Regions from separate parts of the Ensifer adhaerens genome, predicted to be linked through region 3. Evidence: riboswitches for the same ligand, from Rfam matches in the RefSeq annotation. Region 3 holds a riboswitch; each other region holds the start of a gene.
The links. A riboswitch is a leader RNA that binds a small molecule or an ion and turns the genes downstream of it on or off. The one in region 3 is predicted to bind cobalamin.
Positions count from the first base shown of each region.

Region 1 (3,981 bases), on a different replicon from region 3:
ACGGGATGAAGACCGACAACAGTGCGCGGCAGCGGATCGAGCGTGTGTGGCTCACCGAAGAGACCTGCGATATCGAGGCATTCCGGGCGGAAGTGGAGCGCCGAACCAATCTGGCGGACTATCCCCATGCCTCGGGCTGCGACAAGAACGTGCTGAGCTACAACAGCGCCGATCTCGTCGCCGCCTGCGGCAATTCCGAGACGCGGCGTGCGGTGCTTGCCGAGATCTGCGAGGCGCTGGCGACCGGCCCGGGCGTGGCTGTCTTCAAGCGCGCCTTTGCCGATACCGCCGCGATCGATGTCGCGAGCACCGTCTTCGACGAGATCATCGAGGAACAGCATCGCAGCAACAGCGGCGGCGGCGATCACTTTGCCAAGCCCGGCGCAAACGATCGCATCTGGAACTCGCTGGAAAAGCACTGCCTCAAGGCGCCGGAGAATTTTGCCGCCTACTACGGCAACGCCATCATCGCGCTCGTCAGCGAAGCCTGGCTCGGGCCGAACTACCAGATGACGGCGCAGGTGAACCGCGTCAATCCGGGTGGAGCTGCGCAGTCGGCGCACCGGGACTATCATCTCGGCTTCCAGACCTCCGCGGTGATCGAGCAGTACCCGGCGCACGTGCACAAGCTCTCGCCGGTGCTGACGCTACAGGGCGCGGTCGCCCATTGCGACATGCCGCTCGAGAGCGGGCCGACGCTGTTCCTGCCGTACAGCCAGACCTATGTGCCGGGTTACCTGGCCCTCAACCGTCCGGAGTTCCGCGCCTATTTCGACGAACATCACGTACAGCTCCCGCTCGAAAAAGGCGATGTCGTCTTCTTCAATCCCGCCCTCTTCCATGCGGCCGGCAACAACCGCTCCGCCGATATCCGCCGCGTTGCAAACCTGCTGCAGGTGTCCTCCGCCTTTGGCCGGGCGATGGAGACCGTCGATCGGCTGACAATGAGCGCAACGCTCTACCCGGCGCTGAAGGCGTTGCTGGCAAACGGCAAGCTGGCCGAAGCGGAAGCGGCCAATGCGATTGCGTCCTGCGCCGAAGGCTATTCCTTCCCGACCAATCTCGACCGCGATCCGCCGCTCGGCGGGCTGGCGCCGAAGACCCAGGCACAGCTGATGCGCGGGGCGCTGGCGGCGGGAACGAGCGAGCAGGATTTTCACGCGGCGCTCGACGCTCAGGCGAAGCGCAAGCTGAGCTGACGGTTCAATTACCCATTCGGGCTCCCGGTGCGTTTCGCCCGGGAGCCGTCGCTGTTTGACACGATCATCTTCGAGGAGGGAATTCGATGAGTGGACAATTGGAAGGCAAGATCGCCATCGTCACCGGTGGCACGCAAGGGTTGGGCGCAACGATCGCCGGCCTCTTCGCCGAACGCGGCGCGGCGGGTATCGTCATCTGCGGACGCAATGCGGCCAAGGGGCGGGCGAAGGCTGAAGAGATCGGCAAGGCCAGCGGCGCGAAGGTGATCTATGTCGAGGCCGATCTCGAGAAGGTCGAGGACGCCCGTAAGGTCGTTGCGGCTTGTGATGCGGAGTTCGGCCGGGTCGATGCGCTCGTCAATGCCGCCGCGATCACCGACCGCGGCACGATCCTCGACACGACACCGGAGCTCTTCGACCGGATGTTCGGGATCAACGTGCGAGCGCCGTTCTTCCTGATGCAGGAGACGGTGAAGGTGATGCGGCGCGAGCGAACCGAAGGCACGATCGTCAATATCGGCTCCATGTCGGCGATGGCCGGGCAGCCCTTCATCGCCGCCTATTGCTCGTCGAAAGGGGCGCTGGAGACGCTGACCAAGAACACGGCCTATGCGCTCCTGCGAAACCGCATTCGGGTCAACGGCCTGAATATCGGCTGGATGGCTTCCGAAGGCGAGGACCGGATCCAGCGTGAGTTTCACGGAGCATCGGCGGACTGGCTCGAAAGGGCGGCCGCCAGCCAGCCCTTCGGCCGGCTCGTCGATCCGGCAGAGGTGGCACGCGCCTGCGCCTATCTGTCTTCGGCTGAATCAGGGCTGATGACCGGATCGGTGATCTGCTTCGATCAATCGGTCTGGGGCGGCTATGACGGTTCGCCGCATCCGGTGGCGCCGCTATAGGCGGCGCTTGTCTTTCGGTTGCCGCTATGCGCTTATGGCGGCGTCAGGTGCCCGCGCGAGCGGGAGAATCGGGAATCCGGCGTCATTCCGGAACGTGCCCAACGCTGTGACGGGGACGGTCGCCTCTAAGTGCCTTGAATTGATTCAAGGATTTGCCACTGGATCTTCAATCGGTCTGGGAAGGTGAGGCGGCCGGTTGAACCGGAGTCAGAAGACCGGCCTGGCAAGATAGACCGAACCCCGCGCGGACGGCGGGAGGTTGCGCATTGTTGGGGATCGAACGATGCTGACTGAACCGAAGGGCGGCCTTGCGGCTGCCGGTGCCTTCGCGCGCAACGAGCGGGAGGCCGTCTACCGCGCCATCGAAACACGCCGCGACGTGCGCGACGAATTTCTCGCAGAACCTCTTCCCGACGATTTGGTGAAACGCCTGCTTACGGCTGCGCACAGCGCGCCGTCTGTCGGCTTCATGCAGCCCTGGAACTTCGTGCTGGTGCGAGCGGAAGAAACGCGTGAGCGCGTCTGGCAGGCCTTTCGCCGCGCCAACGACGAGGCCGCCTTGATGTTCGAGGCGGAACAGCAGACGAAGTACCGTTCGCTGAAACTCGAAGGCATTCGCAAGGCGCCGCTCAGCATCTGCGTCACCTGTGACCGCACGCGCGGCGGCGCCGTCGTCCTCGGCCGTACCCATAATCCGCAGATGGATGTCTATTCCACGGTTTGCGCCGTGCAGAACCTGTGGCTTGCCGCGCGCGCCGAAGGTGTCGGTGTCGGCTGGGTCAGCATCTTCCACGAGGCGGAGATCAAGGCGATCCTCGGCATCCCTGGTCACATCGAGATCGTCGCCTGGCTCTGCCTCGGCTATGTCGATCGCCTCTACCAACAACCGGAGTTGGCGGTAAAGGGATGGCGGCAGCGTCTGCCGCTGGAAGAACTGGTGTTCGAGGAAGGCTGGGGGAACTGCAGCGAGCGTTCCTAAAGCCCGTTGCGCCAAAATGGGCAGCGGTTTTTCGACAGCGACATGCGAGATATCGAGAACTTGAAGCGCAATGAGCGAATCTGAAGATCGCGGCGCGCTTTGAGATGGCGCGCCGGGATCAGTTCTGGACCGGCTGATAGGCCGGTCCCTTCGGGTGCTTCAGGTCGATCGAGGTTTCCTGTTGCGGCAGGAAGGTCGGGCCGACGACGCGCACCTTGCTCTTCGACGGATCGTAGGGCCGCTCCTCGGGCGGTGCCTTGGCAGTCGTGGTCTCCGCCGGCTTTCTGGTTTCGATCACGACGATGGACGACTGGTCGTCACCGATCTTGGTGCCGGTCGTCTTCGGCGAGGTTGCGGCGGTCTGAGGTATCTGGCAGCCGCACATGCCGGGCTTGCTGACGCCGCGGGTGCGATAGGCAAAGGCATTCGGCATTTCGGTATAGGGCCGGCCCGTCACGGCCGAGACCATCTGATCGCTCTCTTCCGTGTTGATATCATGGAAATAGAGTTCGGTTTCAGCGCCCGGGCAGCGCGCCCGGCAGGCCTGTTCGTCCCGCGGGAAATCGGCCGGCGTGGCGTCCGAGGAGATCGGGAAAAAGGCGCCGTCGCAGGTGCGCACGCACATGGTCCGCAGCGTGCCGCTGTAGTAGCGTTCCTGCGGCGCATAGCCGTCTTCGCCAAGCATCGGGCCGTAGGCGTCGTCAGGCGGCAGATCGGCGATGATGTTGCGGTGCGATTCGGGCTCTTCGGGGTCGACGCTCGCGAACTCTTCGCGGTCGCCATAGCAGCCATTGATCTCCAGCGCGGCAAGGATGCGGCGACGGCTGTCCTGGCTGCCCCCGGCAACAATCTGCTCGCGCTCCGATTTCAGCATGCGCAGATTGTCTTCCATCTCGGCAATGAG
Region 1 covers NZ_CP083349.1:1,801,793-1,805,773, reverse strand. The annotation lists gene LAC81_RS08845 (phytanoyl-CoA dioxygenase family protein) at 6-1,199, shown strand; gene LAC81_RS08840 (SDR family oxidoreductase) at 1,286-2,098, shown strand; cobalamin riboswitch at 2,127-2,337, shown strand; gene bluB (5,6-dimethylbenzimidazole synthase) at 2,382-3,077, shown strand; gene LAC81_RS08830 (DUF2865 domain-containing protein) at 3,196-3,981, opposite strand, start outside.
Region 1: linked by a shared signal. The riboswitch ahead of bluB (5,6-dimethylbenzimidazole synthase) and the one ahead of nrdH (glutaredoxin-like protein NrdH) in region 3 are both predicted to bind cobalamin.

Region 2 (3,981 bases), on a different replicon from region 3:
ATGCCGGACCCCGCCGAGATGAACAGGTACTTGTCACCGGAGTGGCGGACGAAGCTGAAATCGCCGAGCGGGCCGAAGGCTCTCAGTTTCATGCCGGGCTTCAGATGGTCGAACATCCAGCGCGTGCCGATGCTGTCGGCCTGCGCCTTGACGGTGACGGCAATCGACAGCGGCCTCGATGGCGTCGACGACAGCGTATAGGTGCGCATGACCGGTTCGTCGGCGACCGGCAGTTCGAGGGTGACGAACTGGCCGGGCAGGTAGCGAAACCAGGCCGGCTTTTCGGCGCGGAAGGTGAAGGTCATGACATCTGCGGTTTCGACGACCGCCGAGGTGCATTCGAGCATCTGCTGCCGGTCGATCCAGACATGCAGCTCGTCGAAATGGTGGAAGGAGGATGCCATCTGCATGTCAGGCGACCTTTGAAAGCGGAGCCGCATCGCCTGCAAGGCGCTGCTCCATGAACTTGCAGTACCATTCGACGAACTGCATCACGCCGCCTTCATGGTCCGGCGAATAGGGGCCAGGCTCATAGGCCGGCGAGCGGATGCCGAAGGCGTTTTCTTCGACGATCTGGCGGTCCTGGTCGTTGGTCTCGGTCCAGACATGGGTCAGGTCATCGAGCGTGTAGTCGACGCCCTCGACCGCGTCCTTGTTGACCAGCCACTTGGTCGTCACCTGGGTGAGTTCCGGCCCGAGTGGCAGAACACGGAAGGTGATGGCATGGTCGGAAAGCACATGGTTCCAGGTCGTGGGGTAATGGAACATCAGAAGCGTGCCGATCTGCTTCTGCCTGACATCGGCCGACAGCGCCCTTTTGACGGCAGCCGCACCCGACATGGTGTAGCTTTCGGCATTGTCGACCAGCGGCATGCGCGCGGCGCGGAACTGGCCGGTCGGAGACATCCGGAATTCGCTCGGCAGGCCTTCGGCCTCGCACTTCGCCCAATGGGCGGCAATCACCGGATCATCCTTGGCGCCCTGTACCCCGGTAGCAGTCGGCGCCTCTGGATAGGTGCGGCAGAGCTCCGGATGATTGGCGGCGCAATGATAGCACTCGCGATTGTTTTCCCAGACGAGCTTCCAGTTGCCCTTTTCGATGATCGTGCTTTCGAAGGCGACTTTGGTCTCTCCCAGCCGGTGCGGCGCGAGATAGGGCGTGGCCAGCTCACGGAAGGCCGCAAAATCTGCCGGCGTCTCCGACAGGTTGATGAAGATGTAGCCGCCGACCGTTTCGCAATGGATCGGCTTCAGGCTGTGGGCCGCCTTGTCGAAATCCTCGCCCATCTGGCGTGCGAAGAGCAGCGAGCCGTCGAGTTCGTAGGTCCACTGGTGATAGGGACAGACGAGCTTTGCCGAAGAGCCCTTTGCTTGCGTGCAGACGCGGGAACCGCGATGCCGGCACGAATTGTGCAGCGCGCGGATCGTGCCCTGGCGATCGCGGGTAACAACAACCGGATAGTCGCCGACCTGGACGGTGAAATAGTTGCCAGCCCGCGGAATTTCGCAGTCATGGCCGATGAACAGCCAGTCCTTGTACCAGATGTTTTCCAGGTCCTGCCGGTAGTAGTCGGGGTCGGTGTAGAAGGCCCGATCGAGGCTGTAGCCGTCACGCCGGCCCTTCAGCTTGCGAAGCATATCGGTCTTGGTATCCATGTCCTGTCCTCATGCGCCATGTTTCGGAGAGGCAGGACAGGAACCCGCACGGGCATACGCCCACACGTTCTCGGCTCCGATCCGGCTGCCCGCCGCAACCCGTTACGGTTATGTGCGTCAAGGCTGGTTTCCGGGCTCAGGAGCCGTCCTTGCGGACCAGCCCGGCGCCTTCCCGGACGGAACCGTCCAGTGGCCTTTTGCCGAGACTTTCGCTCCACCACCGTTGCGGGGGCAGCGCCGGGATTTGACCGGCTTCCCAATTCTCCGCCTTCCCTTTTGGAAGACGACACCTTGAGTGAGGATATGTAAGCGCGGAAGGCGCCTCGGCAGACGCCGGATAGCGACATCCAATTCCAGAATGACGACACCATCAAAACTGCCTTCCGAAACCAAATACGCAAATTTTTCACTTTATAAACATATAGATAGATCAAAAATTGGGCATATGCCATCTTTTGCGGCCGGCATGGCGCAGGCACGGAAAAGCTTCGCCCGTTTGCGACATTTCCGTGACTGGGCACAGGCATGTTCCGCTAGCGAAAGGAAATGCTTCGTTAACCATAAGCCACTAGGCTTGCCGGCGGACGAGGATGTCCGGCAGGCAGATGGCGCGCTGACGATCATGGCAAAGCTTAGATATTACGACGCAGCGGCAGAGAAGCCGCCGGCGGTCACGTCGAAGACGGCAGTTCACACCGAGTTTCTGCGCACCGGCCGGATCAACCGCCGGCAATGGATGCCGACCGAGCGACGCTACCTGAGCTATGAGGAAGTCGCTGACCGAACCGGCAAGAAGCTTTCGACCGCCGGCGACACGACGCACAAGCGGATCAACGGCTTTCATGCCTCGATCCAGTTTCCGAAGTTGATCTTCCACCGTACGCTCGTTGGCAAGCCGCACCTCGGCTATTGCCATGTGACGGCCGCTCGGACGGCGGTCACACCTTCCAAGGACATCACCTGGTCGTTCTATTTCGCCAATTTTTTCAGCGACCTTGGTGACGAGACGCATTTCTTCGACCGCATCCAGGCCGGCTATTCCCGCATGTACTTCGCGGTCGCGATCGAGCCGAACGCCGAAGACGGACAGATGGTCATCAATCGCAACGTCCGCGACAACGGGCTTCTCTTCCGCACCGACGACCCAAAGGTCGCTCTCAAGAACGTGCTGATGCTGGGTGCCCGTGACGACGCGCTACGCCGTATCATCCGCAGCCTCTGAGCAAGCAGCCCGCTCCCTGCAAAGAAAATCGTTCTGTTTTCCCGGCGCGTCCGTTAAGGAAGCGTCGGAAAGGAACCGGCATGGCAGAGATCATCGACACGGATAAGGAACCGGACCGCGCGATCGATCGCGCCTGCGCCGTTCTCGCCGAGGGCGAACCGGTCGCCATCCCGACCGAAACCGTCTACGGCCTTGCCGCCGACGCCACCAATCCCGATGCGATCAGCCGCATCTACGAGATGAAGGGCCGGCCGCGCTTCAATCCGCTGATCTCGCATGTTTCCGACGTGGCGATGGCCGAGACCCATGTGCGCTTCGATCCCCTGTCCCGACGCCTGGCGAAAGCGTTCTGGCCCGGCCCCCTGACGCTGATCCTGCCGCAGCGACCCGAGAGTACAGTGCATGCCCTCGCCTCGGCCGGCCTGGACACACTTGGCATTCGCATGCCCGACGGGTTTTCGCGCCGGGTGATCGCCCGTTTCGGACGACCTCTGGCGGCACCGAGCGCCAATACCTCGGGCAAGATCAGCCCAACCAGTGCCGCCCATGTCGATGCCGATCTCGGACAAAAGCTGAAACTGATCCTCGATGCCGGTCCGGCGCAAATCGGGCTCGAGTCGACGATCATCAAGGTCGATGGCGACGAGATCCGGCTACTCCGGCCGGGTGGCCTCGATGCCGCCGAGATCGAACGCCTGCTCGATCGTCCGGTGATCAGGGCGGAAACCGCGGGTGCGACGATCGAGGCGCCGGGGATGCTGGCCTCGCATTATGCGCCGGGTGCAGCCGTCAGGCTCGAAGCCACCGATGTGCGGGCGGGCGAGGCCCTGATCCGTTTCGGCGGCGGCCGGGTCCTCGGCGAGGAACAGGCGGCTGTCGTTCTCGATCTGAGCCCGACCGGAAACCTGCGCGAAGCGGCCGCCAATCTCTTCGACTATATGAAGCGGGCCGACGCCAGCGGCGCTGCAACGATCGCCTTCGGCCCCATCCCTTCGGAAGGATTGGGAGAAGCCATCATCGACCGGCTGCAGCGGGCGGCGGCACCACGAGGGTAAGATCGCGTGCGGTTCCGCACCCACCCTCAGCGAGCGGCTGCGATTGCG
Region 2 covers NZ_CP083349.1:563,642-567,622, reverse strand. The annotation lists gene LAC81_RS02700 (hybrid-cluster NAD(P)-dependent oxidoreductase) at 1-410, opposite strand, end outside; gene LAC81_RS02695 (aromatic ring-hydroxylating oxygenase subunit alpha) at 412-1,656, opposite strand; cobalamin riboswitch at 1,760-1,965, opposite strand; gene LAC81_RS02690 (DUF6656 family protein) at 2,279-2,878, shown strand; gene LAC81_RS02685 (L-threonylcarbamoyladenylate synthase) at 2,959-3,933, shown strand.
Region 2: linked by a shared signal. The riboswitch ahead of LAC81_RS02695 (aromatic ring-hydroxylating oxygenase subunit alpha) and the one ahead of nrdH (glutaredoxin-like protein NrdH) in region 3 are both predicted to bind cobalamin.

Region 3 (3,981 bases):
AGCTGGCATTGCCGAAGCGCCGCACGCGCAGCACGTCGGAGGGATGCCTGAGCTGGTGCTTTTCCAGGAAAGAAGGCGTGCAGACCGGCATGTAATCGATCGGGAAAAGCGGAAACACGTCGTTGCCGGGCCAGTCGCCATTGCCGCTGCGCACGACAAGATCGATCGCATCACGCTTGAAGTCGATCAGCTCCGTCGACATGTGCACCCGAATGCTGATGTTCGGATGGGCCGTCTGGAACGAGGCGAGCCTGGAGCCGAGCCAGCTCGACACGACGGTCGGCAATATGGAGATGTGCAGGTGGTGTTCGGTCTTGTCGGTGATTTCCGAAAAGGCCGCCCCGAGAAGGTCGATCGCCTCCGTCACCTTCGGCGCCAGTTGCCGCCCGGCCGCAGTCAGCCGCACCTCGCGCGGAAGCCGGACGAAGAGCGGCGTGCCTATGCGCTCCTCCAGCAGCCGGATCTGGTAGCTGACCGCCGCCTGCGTCATGCCGAGTTCGTCGGCGGCGCGGGTGAAGCTCAGGTGCCGTGCCGCCGCTTCGAAGGCACGCACCGCACTCATGGGAGGAATCTTGCTCATGGCGTTGAGATAAGCATTCTTTATGCCAGCATGCGAGAAATCGCTTTGCGCGAAGCGGCAAAAATCCTCACTTTTTTCGCGAACACAACAGCAAAAACAAAGAGGATAGCAATGCTTAGCGCGCTGCGATCGACGATCCTTCATGTCCTGAAACGGGCCGGGAACGTGCTCAACCCAACCATCGCCATCGATACCTTCAGCGAGTTCCAGTTGAGGGATATCGGCCTGACGCGGGACCACGAGAACATTCGGGCGCGCGTCGGCGACGTTGCCGATCCGCGGCACTGGCCGAAGGACGACAATGCGCAGAAGCCACAGCCCTCACCGACGCGGGACTGCGGCAACGCACCGCGCGTGGCGAGGGCTTCACCTCGCGCCCAACCCGGAGAAAACAAGGACGTCAGCATGTCGCTCTGCGACTGACGGGGCAAAAACAAATCTCAGCTGTCGCAATCTGCCACCCTGCCAGGCGCCGGATCGAATGAGCAGAAATTCGCTCTGGCGCGTCCTAGAATATCGTACCTTCGTAGGTGACCGGTAAGGGCGCGAGCGCGCGGCGTCGAAGCCGAGAGCGCCCCGCCAACGGGCTTTGCCGCGCCCCCTCGTTTAACGTCTTGTTATCCACACGGCGAAAGAATTCGCCCCCTCACCCGGGCCGGAGGCACCTCGCACCTATTGACGCAGATGCGCGATCAACTACTATATGTAGTGTTCGAGGTTCTTCCGATTCGCAAGGATTGGGAGCTAAGACGGGAATACGGTGCGCCGGCGCTTTCCGCCCGGCTATGCCGCAGCTGCCCCCGCAACTGTAGACGGCGAGCGACTGTCCGGAATTGGACCACTGAGGCATGAGGCCTCGGGAAGGTCGGGATGGAAGCTTTGACCCGTGAGCCAGGAGACCTGCCTCGAGCAACATAAGTCCACGGGCGGGGTGTCCGGAGGGGTTGGGTGCGTTACGGCAGGATGAGCCTGCCGGATCGTCTCGACATCTCCCCGGCAGCCTGTCGAAAGCTTCGGGGTGAAGTCATGTCAGTTTCTTCCAGTTCAGATCCACCTTCTGCGGACGGGTGCGCGTTGTTGCGCGCCTGATCGGAGGGCCGCGCCCTGAAAACTCGCATCCGCGGAATTCCTGAGCGCCCGAGCAATACGAGCCGACCCGGTTGCGTAACCGACCTTGGGTCAGCTTGACGACGTCAACTCCGGTCAAGGCGACCGGGGAGCGATGTTCCGTGTCCAATCGCCAACACCACGGTTCGCGTTCGCGCGACCCGACGACTTTTTGCGCCCATTTGCGAGACCCTCACGAGGAACCCATGTCGATCACCGTCTACAGCAAGCCCGCCTGCGTCCAATGCACCGCCACCACCCGCGCACTCGACCGCCAGGGCACCGATTACCGCCTCATCGATATCTCCGAGGATTCCGATGCGTTCGCGCTCGTGCAGGGTCTCGGCTACCGCCAGGTCCCGGTCGTCGTCGCCGGCGAGCGCCATTGGGCCGGCTTCCGCCCGGACATGATCAGCGCACTTGCTTGAGGGCTAGCGATGGGGCTGATCGTCTATTTTTCCAGCCGCTCGGAAAACACCCATCGTTTCGTCGAAAAGCTCGGCCTTCGCGCAACCCGCATACCGCTCAACGAAGGTAAGGGTTCGCTTACGGTTACGGAGCCCTATGTGCTCGTCGTGCCCACCTATTGCGGCGACGACGGCCGGGGCGCCGTGCCGAAACAGGTGATCCGCTTCCTGAACGATGCGGGCAACCGCTCCCACATCCGCGGCGTGATTGCCGCGGGCAATAGCAATTTCGGAGCGACCTACGGGATCGCCGGCGACGTGATCTCGGCCAAGTGCCGGGTGCCCTACCTCTATCGGTTCGAGCTACTCGGGACCGAAGCGGACGTCGCCAACGTCAAAAACGGGATGGAACGATTTTGGACGTCTCAACACTCGAACGCCCCCTGAAGGCAACGGAACCGGCGCTGGACTACCATGCGCTCAACGCGATGCTGAACCTCTATGACGAAGAGGGGCGCATCCAGCTCGACAAGGACCGGCAGGCTGCGAAGCAATACTTCCTCCAGCACGTCAACCAGAACACCGTGTTCTTCCATAACCTTCGCGAGAAGCTCGATTATCTGGTGACCGAGGGCTATTACGAGCAGGAGGTTCTCGACCAGTATTCCTTCAACTTCGTGCGCGACCTCTACGATCACGCCTATGGCAAGAAGTTCCGTTTCCCGACGTTCCTCGGCGCGTTCAAATACTACACGTCCTATACGCTGAAGACCTTCGACGGGAAGCGTTACCTGGAGCGCTACGAAGACCGCGTCTGCATGGTGGCGATGACGCTGGCGCGCGGCGACGAACAGCACGCCCGCGATCTCGTCGACGAGATCATTTCCGGCCGCTTCCAGCCGGCGACGCCGACCTTCCTCAATGCCGGCAAGAAGGCTCGCGGCGAACTCGTCTCTTGCTTTCTGCTCCGGATCGAGGACAACATGGAGAGCATCGGCCGCGCCATCAATTCGGCGCTGCAGCTTTCCAAACGCGGCGGCGGCGTGGCGCTGTCGCTCACCAACATCCGTGAGATGGGCGCGCCGATCAAGCAGATCGAGAACCAGTCCTCCGGCATCATTCCTGTGATGAAGCTGCTCGAAGACAGTTTCTCCTATGCCAACCAGCTCGGTGCCCGCCAGGGCGCAGGTGCGGTCTATCTCCACGCCCACCACCCTGACATCATGCGCTTCCTCGATACCAAGCGCGAAAATGCCGACGAGAAGATCCGCATCAAGACGCTGTCGCTCGGCGTCGTCATCCCCGACATCACCTTCGAGCTCGCCCGCAACAACGAGGACATGTACCTGTTCTCGCCCTATGACGTGGAGCGCGTCTACGGCGTGCCGCTCACCGAGATCTCGGTGACGGAGAAATATCGCGAGATGGTCGAGGATGCCCGCATCCGCAAGCGGAAGATCAAGGCGCGCGAATTCTTCCAGATCATCGCCGAGATCCAGTTCGAAAGCGGTTATCCCTACATCATGTTCGAAGACACGGTGAATCGGGAAAACCCGATCGCCGGGCGCATCACCATGAGTAACCTCTGCTCGGAAATCCTGCAGGTGAGCGAGGCGAGCGAATTCAACGACGACCTCTCCTACGCCAAGATGGGCAAGGACATTTCCTGCAATCTCGGCTCGCTGAACATCGCAGCGGCGATGGACTCGGCCGATTTCGGCAAGACCATAGAGACCTCGATCCGCGCGCTGACGGCCGTCTCGGATATGAGCCACATTTCGCCGGTTCCCTCGATCGAGAAGGGCAACGATGACAGCCACGCGATCGGCCTCGGGCAGATGAACCTGCACGGATATCTCGCCCGCGAGCGCATCTTTTACGGCTCCG
Region 3 covers NZ_CP083350.1:1,546,164-1,550,144, reverse strand. The annotation lists gene LAC81_RS27425 (LysR substrate-binding domain-containing protein) at 1-562, opposite strand, end outside; gene LAC81_RS27420 (hypothetical protein) at 692-1,003, shown strand; cobalamin riboswitch at 1,279-1,503, shown strand; gene nrdH (glutaredoxin-like protein NrdH) at 1,894-2,115, shown strand; gene nrdI (class Ib ribonucleoside-diphosphate reductase assembly flavoprotein NrdI) at 2,125-2,541, shown strand; gene nrdE (class 1b ribonucleoside-diphosphate reductase subunit alpha) at 2,511-3,981, shown strand, end outside.

Region 4 (3,981 bases), on a different replicon from region 3:
TCATGAAAGCGATCTTGTCCTCGGCTTTCACCTCGCCGTAGTTGACGATCATCACCACCTCCGGGTTCCGCTCGATCACCGGCTCCCAGGAGACTTCCACCCAGCTCTTGTCGACATCGTCCATGATGTTGGCGCCGCCGGCAGCCTCGATCATCGCGGTCGGAATGCCGAAGCGACCCGACGTGAAGGGCTTCTCCTCGCCGGAATCATAGACGAAGACGCGGGTCGGCTTGGCGTTGCCGACATTGGCCTTGGTGATCTCGGCGAGCTGGCTGCGATAACCCGCGACCAGCGCTTCGGCCCGATCCTCGACGCCGAAAATGCGGCCGAGATTGAGGAGATCGACGAACATGTCGTCCATCGAGGGCTTCTCCCTGGCCATGACGTGGATGCAGGATTCGGTGAGTTCGTAGACGCCGATCTTGAAGGGCGCCAATGTCTCGGGCGTCACTTCGCCACCGACCTTCATGCCGTAGTTCCAGCCGGCGAAGAAGAAATCGGCGTCGGCATTGAGGAGCACTTCCTTGGTCGGATATTTCTCCGCAAGCTCCGGCAGTTCCTTCACACCTTCGCGCAGTTTTTCATCGAGCGTCTTCCAGCCGGAAACGCCGGTATAGCCGACCATGTGGTCCTGCAGTTTCAGCGCCAGCATCATCTCCACCAGGTTGACGTCGTTGGCGATCGCCCGTTTCGGCGCGGCATCGAAGGTCACCTCGCGGTTGCAGCTCTTGACGGTCACCGGATAGGCGAGCGCCGGCGTGGCGGCGGCAATGAGAAACAGCAAGGTAGAGGAGGCAATATTGATCTTCATGAAATGGATCCCTGTCGAGGAAGTGAAAAGGAGAAACGGGCGCTGCCGGCAACGGCGGTGCCGTGGGCGGTGGCAGTGACGCCGAAGGCGGTGGAAAGCGCGCGCGGGTTCAGCACCGCATCGGGAGTTCCGAAGGCCGTCAGCCGCCCCGCGGTCACGATTGCGACGTCGGTCGCGAATTCGGCGGCGAGATTGATGTCGTGCAGCGTCGAAACGATCGTCAGCTTCAGCGTCTGCAAGAGCTCGAGGATTTCGAGCTGGTGACGGATGTCGAGATGGTTGGTCGGCTCGTCGAGGATGATGATGCGCGGCTCCTGGGCGAGTGCCCGGGCAATCAGCACCCGCTGCTTTTCGCCGCCCGAAAGTGTGGCGAACTGGCGGCCGGCGAGGTGGGAAAGATCGAGATGAGAGAGCGCATGCTGCACGCGCTCGCGGTCCGTCTCCGTCCAGCCGTTGAGCCCCTCTCGCCGCGGGATGCGTCCCATCATCACGACGTCACGCACGCTGAAGGGAAAGTCGCCGGGCATTTCCTGCAGCACGACGGCAATCGTCTTCGCCGCCTCGCGCGCCGAGATCGACCAGAGGTCGACGCCGTCGATCTCGATTCGGCCGGCATTCGGCTGCACCGCCCGGTAGAGGCAGCGCAGAAGCGAGGTCTTGCCGGCGCCGTTCGGCCCGAGGATCGCAAGGCGGCTGCCCGCTTCGATCGAGAAATCCATGTCTTCGACCAGGGTCAGCCCCGCACGGGGCCCCCAGCAAAGGCCTTCCACCTTGAGGGCAGCTCCCGTCGCTGAACAGGTCATGACCGCGTCCCTCCCCGCGCCGCGGCGCATTTCTGCCCGCGCACCAGAGGTCGCCGCCACCCTTTGCGTGTTGCGCTCATTGGAACCGTCCTCCAATGTCTTCGGAGACGAGCACTGCCGCCGGAATGCGAGCGAGCGTCTTTGTCTTGAGGCCGCGCGGACGCTCGGCGGCACGCGTCATGCCGTCGCCACGTTCGGCATAGGTGGCGGCGAAGCGGACGAGGTCGTCGATATCCTCTTCCGGCGAGATATCACCGAAGAGATAGGTCGCCTTGCCCGTCGCCTGGAAGGCGATGGTGCAGGGTCGCGTGCAAGCCGCCATGCAGACGGTGCCGGCGATCGAGAAATCACGATCGAGCGGCTCGCCGAGCGCGGCGATGCTGCGGTTGAGACGCTTTATCAGCTCGGCGCCCGGCACGCAGGGACCGCCGGTAAAACGGCAATCGGTGCAAACCGTTATCTTGTGCTGTCGGGAATTCGGCTCAGCCATTTTCTCTCTCCGCCGGAGTGACGGCAGGAGATGGCGAAGCGGCAGGATGACGGATGACCGTCGCGCGAAAGCCAGTTCTTTTCCATCGGAACACCCCGTCCGTTGTGGTTGATCGGTTCGATGGCAGGTCTCCTGGCTCGCGGGTCGCGGCGCATCCACGTCTTCCCGGTCTTTGACCAGTGACATGGTGTGAATGCGCTTTCCGCTCACAGTTGCGGGGGCAGCCACGGTTTCGGCCCCATTTGGGTCGTCCGTTCCGTGTTCCCTTTTCAGCCGCTTCCGCATTTCCGCGGACGCAGCACCATCACGCTCTTCCTCGCATGAATCGGCCGATGAAACAACTGCTAGGGGCATGCGCTACGGACCTATCAACATGCGGCGTTTCGTCATGCAGGATTTGTTATGAGATAACATAACGTATTGCAATGTCAAAGTTGAGTAGCCGGCGAAATTTGCCGCGGCGGCGCTGCCCGGCGCCCCCCGATCCGCCCTGCGCACGCCGATCGGCCGACCACCCGGCCCGATGCTTTCCGACTGGTGCCGCCGCGCCCACAAAAAGCGCCAGCGCCATGCGCAAATGCCGGCAATCTTAACGTACGTTACGCTCACGTAACCCCATGTCTGTTGAGAAAATCATCGGTCGAAGCGACAATCGGCAAAGCTAAGATTGGGCATCGGTAACGCACCAATAAACTCAACTTGGCCGCGCAGTACAGAAATGGCGCAATCCCGAAATGAAGTGATGGCAACTCAACTTTCTGAAGGGAAAAGTAGTGAATCCCATCGATTTCTTCGTCGACACACTTCGGACATACCCGCCCGTGGCCGTCTTCCTGGCACTCGGCATCGGCTTCCTGATCGGGCCGATCAAGGTCGCGGGATTCAATCTCGGAAACGTCACCGCAACGCTTCTTGCCGGTGTTCTCATCGGGCAGCTGGGCATCCAGGTTTCCGGTGACCTGAAATCCACCCTGTTCCTGATCTTCCTCTTCGCCGTCGGCTACGGCGTCGGACCCCAGTTCGTGCGCGGCCTCAGCACCGACGGACCAAAGCAGATCGCCTTCGCGCTGTCTGTCCTGGTGCTGTGCCTCATCGTTCCCTATCTCTGCGCGCTGATCGCCGGGCTTCCGCTCGGCTATGGCGCCGGCATGTATGCGGGATCGCAGACGATCTCGGCTGCAATCGGCGTCGCGACGGATCAGATCAACTCCCTCGGGCTGCCGGCCGAGCAGGCCAAGGCCTTTGCCGACCAGATCCCGATCGCCTATGCGGTGACCTATATCTGGGGCACGATCGGCTCGGCCATCATCCTCGCCCAGCTTGGGCCAAAGCTTCTCGGTATCGACCTTCCGGCGGCGTGCCGGGAATATGAGGCCAAGCTTGGCGGCGGCACCGAGAGCAGCGAACCCGGCATCACCCGCGCCTATCACGATTTCGGCCTTCGCGCCTACCGCGTCGATCAGGCAAGCGGGCTGACCGGCAAGCCGGTCAAGGACATTCTTCCCGGCATCCGTGTCTTTGTCGAACGTCTGCGTCGCGGCGACCAGATCATCGAAGCCGACGGCAACACCGTGCTGCAGCCAGGTGACGTCGTTGCCTTTTCGGGCCGGCGTGCCGTGCTCGTCGAAAACCTCGACAGCAAGCTCATCGAGGTCGAGGACAAGGAACTCTTGAACGCGGAAGCCGAAGTGGTCGACGTCTACGTCACCAGCAAGGCGCTTGCCGGCAAGACGCTCGCCGATGTCAGCACGATGGATTGGGCGCGCGGCGTCTATGCCCGCAAGATCATCCGCTCGCTGGTCGAGATTCCGGTGCTGCCCGGCACCACCGTCGAGCGCGGCGACATCGTCACCATCGGCGGCGCCAAGAGACACGTC
Region 4 covers NZ_CP083349.1:2,042,631-2,046,611, forward strand. The annotation lists gene LAC81_RS09995 (ABC transporter substrate-binding protein) at 1-811, opposite strand, end outside; gene LAC81_RS10000 (ABC transporter ATP-binding protein) at 808-1,614, opposite strand; gene LAC81_RS10005 (DUF1636 family protein) at 1,691-2,104, opposite strand; cobalamin riboswitch at 2,209-2,425, opposite strand; gene aspT (aspartate-alanine antiporter) at 2,878-3,981, shown strand, end outside.
Region 4: linked by a shared signal. The riboswitch ahead of LAC81_RS10005 (DUF1636 family protein) and the one ahead of nrdH (glutaredoxin-like protein NrdH) in region 3 are both predicted to bind cobalamin.